DNA from 3 places in the Roseateles sp. DB2 genome. Region 3 is predicted to be linked to each of the others. Evidence: predicted binding sites of a transcription regulator. Region 3 holds the regulator's gene; each other region holds the start of a gene.

What was found. The regulator HrcA, encoded in region 3, represses chaperone genes, less so after heat shock. The targets are predictions, from matches to a motif close to TTAGCACTCNNNNNNNNNGAGTGCTAA.
Region 1: a site for HrcA is predicted at 911-937, ahead of groES (co-chaperone GroES). Genes of this name have one in related genera too.
Region 2: a site for HrcA is predicted at 852-878, ahead of rpoH (RNA polymerase sigma factor RpoH). Genes of this name have one in related genera too.

Annotation. Positions count from the first base shown of each region.
Region 1 covers NZ_JBPZGY010000006.1:249,066-251,331, forward strand. Annotated here, with positions in the region: gene groL (chaperonin GroEL) at 1-424, opposite strand, end outside; gene groES (co-chaperone GroES) at 506-796, opposite strand; gene gshA (glutamate--cysteine ligase) at 1,297-2,266, opposite strand, start outside.
Region 2 covers NZ_JBPZGY010000011.1:115,055-117,320, reverse strand. Annotated here, with positions in the region: gene ACS5PK_RS16565 (ATP-binding protein) at 1-169, shown strand, start outside; gene ACS5PK_RS16560 (chemotaxis protein CheW) at 307-807, shown strand; gene rpoH (RNA polymerase sigma factor RpoH) at 929-1,843, shown strand; gene ACS5PK_RS16550 (SCO family protein) at 2,228-2,266, opposite strand, start outside.
Region 3 covers NZ_JBPZGY010000022.1:46,265-48,530, reverse strand. Annotated here, with positions in the region: tRNA gene ACS5PK_RS21555 (tRNA-Ile) at 629-705, opposite strand; gene hrcA (heat-inducible transcriptional repressor HrcA) at 795-1,811, opposite strand; gene ACS5PK_RS21545 (NAD kinase) at 1,880-2,266, shown strand, end outside.

The DNA.
Region 1 (2,266 bases), on a different contig from region 3:
TGGAGGTGGTGGTGGCCTTGGAGGCGGCCTTCAGCTGGGCGACCAGGGCGGTCACGGCGCGGTCGATGCCGCGCTTCAGGTCCATGGGGTTCATGCCGGCGGCCACGTACTTCATGCCTTCGCGCACGATGGCCTGGGCCAGCACGGTGGCGGTGGTGGTGCCGTCACCGGCGTTGTCCGAGGTCTTGGAAGCGACTTCCTTGACCATCTGGGCGCCCATGTTCTGCAGCTTGTCCTTCAGCTCGATTTCCTTGGCCACGGACACACCGTCCTTGGTCACGGTGGGGGCGCCGAAGGAGCGCTCGAGCACCACATTGCGGCCCTTGGGGCCCAGGGTGACCTTGACGGCGTTTGCCAGGACATTCACGCCTTCGACCATGCGGGCACGGGCGTCGGAACCAAAGACCACGTCTTTTGCTGCCATGTTGATTTCTCCGAAATTCTTTGGGTTTGCATTGGCGGCTTCCTGGCGCTCAGTCGGCGCCAGGCAGTCGCGCAGTAGCGATTACTTGGCGACGACGGCGAAGAGGTCTTCTTCGCGCATCACGAGCAGCTCTTCGCCATCGACCTTGACCGACTGGCCCGAGTACTTGCCGAACAGCACGCGGTCGCCCACGGCCACGTTCAGGGCCACGAAGTCGCCCTTGTCGTTGCGCTTGCCAGGACCCACGGCCAGCACTTCACCCTGGTCGGGCTTCTCGGCGGCGTTGTCGGGCAGGACGATGCCGGAGGCCGTCTTGGTTTCGTTTTCGAGGCGCTTAACGATCACGCGATCGTGCAGAGGACGCAGTTTCATCACATCTCCTTGCTGAGAGTCTTGGGTCGTTGCCGGCCGGACGCCAGAAGAGCGACAGGCCATCACATCGGGACAAACCGGCCGGAGCCGCGTGTTTGTGCCAAATCTTTCTTGTTGGCACTCAACGTTTGAGAGTGCTAGCAGGAGAGGATTATAGGGATGACCCGCGACGTTTCAAGAGGTGGGCTTGCGGACGTGCTGCCAGCGCCCCTGGCCCCAGCGACGGACGGCTTGGTCGGCACAGTGCCTGCGCCGTCGCTGCACAAAAAATGGGCAATGTCTGCCGGGGCCTTGTGAATCAAGGACTTGTGGCCGCCCTCACCGCGCCACCCACACAGTTGTCCACAGCTGGCGTGGATGACGCGGCGCGGGGGGCATCTGCCTGTCGGTGCTTCCGGGCACGCAAGGTGCGTTCAAGGACTTCGCACCTCGGGCCCGGAATTCGGCCGCCCCCAGAGGACAAGGATGCGGGGGAGGGCGGTGCCAGCGGTGAAGCCTGCTCAGGCCTGAAGCTGGGAAGGGGCCAGGTATTGCTGCCTGAAGTCCTCGAAGGGCAGGGTGTCCGCGGCCTCAACGGCGGCCTGCTCAGCCAGGGAGCGGCGTGCGGTCTCGGCAAATGCTTCCTGCCGTTCGGCACTCAGCGGCTGCGCGCGCAGATGGGCGCGGGCCTGCTGTGAGCAATGGGCGATGAAGCGCAGGTGAGAGTGGCCGAACTCCCGCGCCATGGCTTCCAGCACACGGGCGGAGGGCAGCAGTTCGGGATGCTCGAAGCGTTCGCATGCACGGGCCAGAGCCTGGGCGTAGGCGTCGCCGCCCAGTTGGCGGTCCAGGTGTGCGCTCAGCGGTCCTAGCTCTTCCAGCAGCTCGGCCGCCCAGTCGCGCAACAGCACGGCCTGGCCGGCGCGCTCCAGCTGCAGGCCGGGCTCACGGCCGCGGGAGGCGGTCAGCTGCTGGTTGCGGGCCAAGGCGGCGATCTCCTCGGGCGTGTCTGGCGGGCTGTCCGACAGCAGGCAGTGCAGCAGGAAGAGGTCAATGAAGCGCATGGTCGACGCACTGATGCCGACGGGCTCGAAGGGATCCAGGTCCATGCAGCGGACCTCCACATACTCCACGCCTCGCTCCCGCAAGGCATGCAGGGGACGCTCGCCGCTGCGGATCACGCGCTTGGGGCGGATGGTGCCGTAGAACTCGTTCTCGATCTGCAGCAGGCTGGTGGAGAGCTGGTTGTACTCGCCGCCCGGATTCATGATGCCGATGGCCTCGTAGGCCGGGTAGGGCCGCAAGAGGGCGTCCTGCAGCGAGGCGGCATAGCCTTCCAGGCTGTTGTAGCTGACGGCCAGTGATGACTGCGCGTCGCTCTGATAACCCAGGCGGCCCATGCGCAGCGAGGTGGCATGCGGCAGGTGCAGCGTGCCGCAGGGGGCCTTGCCAGGGACAGGTGCAGGGAAGGGCTGGAGCCCGTGGTCACGG
Region 2 (2,266 bases), on a different contig from region 3:
ACCGGGGCTCGCGGAGCTGCCGGTGTTCATCGTGTCTGCCAATGCACTGCCGGAGCAGCAGGCAGCCGCCCTGGACCTAGGTGCCAGGGCCTATCTCACCAAGCCCCTGGACCTGCAGACCCTGCTGGCGCATCTGGACGCGCTGTTCCAGGACGGCGGCACGCTCTGAATGAGCCATGGATCTTCCGCCCCGGAGCGCGTATTGCGTCGCACAGCAAGGCACTTCCATCAGCGGAGGGCTTGGCCGTCTGTGCACAATAGCCGCTGAAGGGCGCCCTCGCCCGCATCGCCTCGAGAACCCCCTCCATGACTTCGACCGAACTCGCCCCTGCCCCCGGCACCGCCCTGGTGGAAGCCGACAGCCCACCTGCCGTCCTGCAATTCCTGACCTTCCGCATAGGTGCTGAGGAATACGGCATAGACATCCTCAAGGTCCAGGAGATCCGCTCCTATGAGGCACCCACCCGGATCGCCCACTCGCCCAGCTTCGTCAAGGGCGTGGTCAATCTGCGCGGTGTGATCGTACCCATCGTGGACATGCGCATCCGCCTGGGCTGCGAGGCCGAGACCAATGCCTTCACCGTCGTCATCGTGCTGAACGTGGTGGGCCGGGTCGTTGGCGTGGTGGTGGATTCGGTATCCGACGTGCTGGAGATGGCCCGCTCGGCCATCCGCCAGGCCCCGGAGGTAGGCTCGTCCATCGACACCCGCTTCGTGACCGGCCTGGGCACCATCAATGAGCGAATGTTGATCCTGCTGGACATCGAAGCCATGATCGCCAGCCCGGACTTCGGCTTGATGGAATGAGAATATTCCATATAAATCATGCACTTGGGAATTTTGCTCGCCGATTAGCACTCGTCGCATTTGAGTGCTAATATGAATGGGTCGGAGCCAGCCATGGCTTCACCGAAAGCGAGAACCCTCCATGTCCAACCAAGCACTGACTGTTCGCGATCCCTGGGCCCTGCTCCCATCGCTGGGCAATTTGGACGCGTATATCTCCGCCGTGAACCGCATGCCCCTGCTCACCCCCGAGGAAGAGCAGAGCTTTGCCCGCCGCCTGCGCGAGCAGGGTGATCTGGAGGCCGCAGGGCGGCTGGTGCTCTCGCACCTGCGTCTGGTGGTCTCGATCTCCCGCCAGTACCTCGGCTATGGCCTGCCCCAGGGCGACCTGATCCAGGAAGGCAATGTGGGCCTGATGAAGGCGGTCAAGCGCTACGACCCGGACCAGGGCGTGCGCCTGGTGTCCTATGCCATGCACTGGATCAAGGCCGAGATCCACGAGTACATCCTGCGCAACTGGCGCATGGTCAAGGTGGCGACCACCAAGGCACAGCGCAAGCTCTTCTTCAATCTGCGCTCCATGAAGCACAGCCTCAAGGGCGAGGCGGCGGACGACCAGGTGCAGCGAGCCAGCTTGAGCGAGGCCGAGATCGAGCATGTGGCCCGCGAGCTCAACGTCAAGCGCGAGGAAGTCCTGGAGATGGAGACGCGCCTGGCCGGTGGCGACGTCGCCTTGGAGCCCCAGACCGACGAGGACGGCGAAAGCTTCGCCCCCATTGCCTACCTGGCCGACGACAGCCAGGAACCCACCCGCGTGCTGGAAGCTCGAGGCCGCGATGATCTGGCCGGCGATGGCATCACCCGCGCCTTGGCGGTACTGGATGAGCGCAGCCGCCGCATCGTGGAAGAGCGTTGGCTCAAGGTCAACGACGACGCCTCGGGTGGAATGACCCTGCACGAGCTGGCCGCCGAGTATGGCGTCAGCGCCGAGCGCATCCGCCAGATCGAGGTGGCTGCGATGAAGAAAATGAAGAAGGCCCTCAGCGAAACAGCATGAACGTCCTGCGGGTCAGGCGCGTCCAGGGGCCCAGCCCCTGCTGACAAGGTCGCTGCCAGCGTCTGGCAGAGCCGATGCTCCAGGGCTTCAGCCATCCAGGCTGGAGCCCTTTTTACTTCCTGCGGCGCGGGCCACGGTCCAGCCAAGAGCGACACCCGCAGTGCTTCGGATGCGGTCCGTGCGCCGTCGGGCACCCGGCAGAACGCCCAGGCTTGCGCGGCAACATGCTGCGGCTCCGTCGCCGCGAAGCGCATGCCACAGGCCGCACCACAGGCCGCATGCCACAGACGTTTGGCAGCGGATTGAGGGGCAGGCAGGCCCCAGTGCTACACCGGATGCGGACGCCAGCCACCCGGGAGCGAGGTGCGACAGCCCATTGGCCGCTCAGCGCCGGGACTCCCCCAGCAGCGTCATGATGTCCTG
Region 3 (2,266 bases):
ATGCCAAAGTGCAAACCAGTGACCCCGAGTGTCTGCAACCACTTCATGCCAAATGCGAGTCAGCAATGAAAAGCCTGGCCGCTGCTCAACGCCCATATGCAGCTGCCTCGCCAGCTCCGTTGCTGAGACCGACTCCAGGCACGATCCGTCCCCAAGGACTTCATTCACGACCGCCTGCGCTTTCACAACATGGCGGTACCAGATAGGCCAAGGACAAAACCGATTCCAGTTCCAAACGGCGCATCCCTCGACGAGCGAAGTTTGGCTTCCGCACTTGCGCATCAGCAGATCGAAAAGCGCCAGGAAGAGCCACGAGTGCCCCACGGATCGGTACCCGACACGCCACAAGACCGCGTGGGCTAACTCATGTACTACTGTCTCGTAAATAACTGCCTCAGTCTGACCACGAACTATGTAGATCGTGTGTGACTTTGGAAGGTAGCGCCCTAGGAATCGCCGCTGGCCGCTGTCGTCCCACCGAATCTGTGGTGGTTGATCAATCCCTAGCCGGGCACAGACAGATGTCAACACCTCAGGAAGATCAATGTCGACAGCCGAAGGCGTTGACACTTCGTTGACAGCTCGCTTCCTGAAAAGCATCAAAAACTCCCTAAGTTCTTGATTTTATTGGTAGGCCGTACAGGACTTGAACCTGTGACCAAAGGATTATGAGTCCTCTGCTCTAACCAACTGAGCTAACGGCCCCCGTGATTCCGGCGCCGGGGAGGCGCCTTCAACAAACCCGGCGGGGAGCCGGGAGCGCGGATTGTACGGGGTGGATTCCGAACTTCCGGCTACTTCTGCGACAGCGCGTTGGACACCATGCGGGAGGTGATGTCCACGATCTGGATCATGCGGTCGTAGGCCATGCGCGTCGGGCCGATCACGCCCAGGGTGCCAACCACCTGCCCGTCAACCTCGTAGGGCGCGGACACAATGGAAAGCTCCTCGTAAGGCACGATCTGGCTCTCGCCGCCGATGAAGATGCGCACGCCCTCGGCGCGGCTGGAACCGTCCAGCAGGCGCATCAGCTGGGTCTTCTGCTCGAAGAGGTCGAAAAGCCGGCGCAGACTGTTCATGTCCTGGCTGAAATCCTGCACGGTCAACAGGTTGCGCTCGCCAGAGATGATGACCTGCTCCTCCTGCGACATGGCCTCGGTACCCACCTGCACCGCAGCATTCATCAGCAGGGCGATCTCGCCGCGCAGGGCGTCCACCTCGTGCTTGAGCTTCTCCCGCACGGCCTCCAGGCTCAGGCCGGCGTACTGGGCGTTCAGTCGATTGCTGGCCTCGGCCAACTCGGCCTGGGTGTGATCCTGGGCGGTGAAGATCACCCGGTTCTGCACATCGCCGTCCGGCGAGACCATGATGACCAGCACCCGCCGCTCACCCAGGCGCAGGAACTCGATGTGGTGAAAGACGCTGGGCTTGCGCGGCGCCGTCACCACGCCAACAAAGCTGGACAGATTGGACAGCAGCTGCGCCGCACTGGTGATCACGCGCTGGGGCTGGTCCGGCTGCAGCTGCGCATCCAGGGCAATGGGCTCGGCACCCAGCAGACCCGGATTGGCCGTCAGCATGGTGTCCACGAACAGGCGGTAGCCGCGCGGCGTGGGAATGCGCCCAGCACTGGTGTGAGGGCTGGCAATGAGCCCCAGCTCTTCCAGATCCGCCATCACGTTGCGGATGGTGGCAGGGGACAGCTCCAGCCCCGAGGCCTTGGACAGCGTTCGGGAACCAACGGGCTGGCCGTCCGCGATATAGCGTTCGACCAGGGTTTTCAGCAGGGATTTGGATCGCTCGTCGAGCATGGTTTTCATTGTACGGACATGGGCGAACCCGGCATTCGGCCCAGAGGCGCTGTGGTGTAATTCTGCGCATGGCCAAACGATTCCAACATGTGGCGATTGTGGGGAAGCACCAGGCTCGTGGCATTCGCCCCGTCCTGGAGGAGATTGCCCAATTTGTGGCCAGTCAAGGCCTGGAGGTTTCCCTTGAGCGCGACACGGCGCTCAACACGGGAATCACTGCCTATGACGCCCTGGACAACGCCGAACTGGGCCAGCGCTGCGACCTGGCCATCGTCGTCGGTGGCGACGGCACCATGCTGGGCTTCGCCCGGGAGATGGCTCGCCACGGCACGCCGCTGGTGGGCATCAACCAGGGCCGCCTGGGCTTCATCACCGACATCTCCATCGAGCACTTCCGCGAGGCGCTCTCCCCCATCCTGGCCGGCGACTATGACGCCGAACAGCGTGCCATGCTC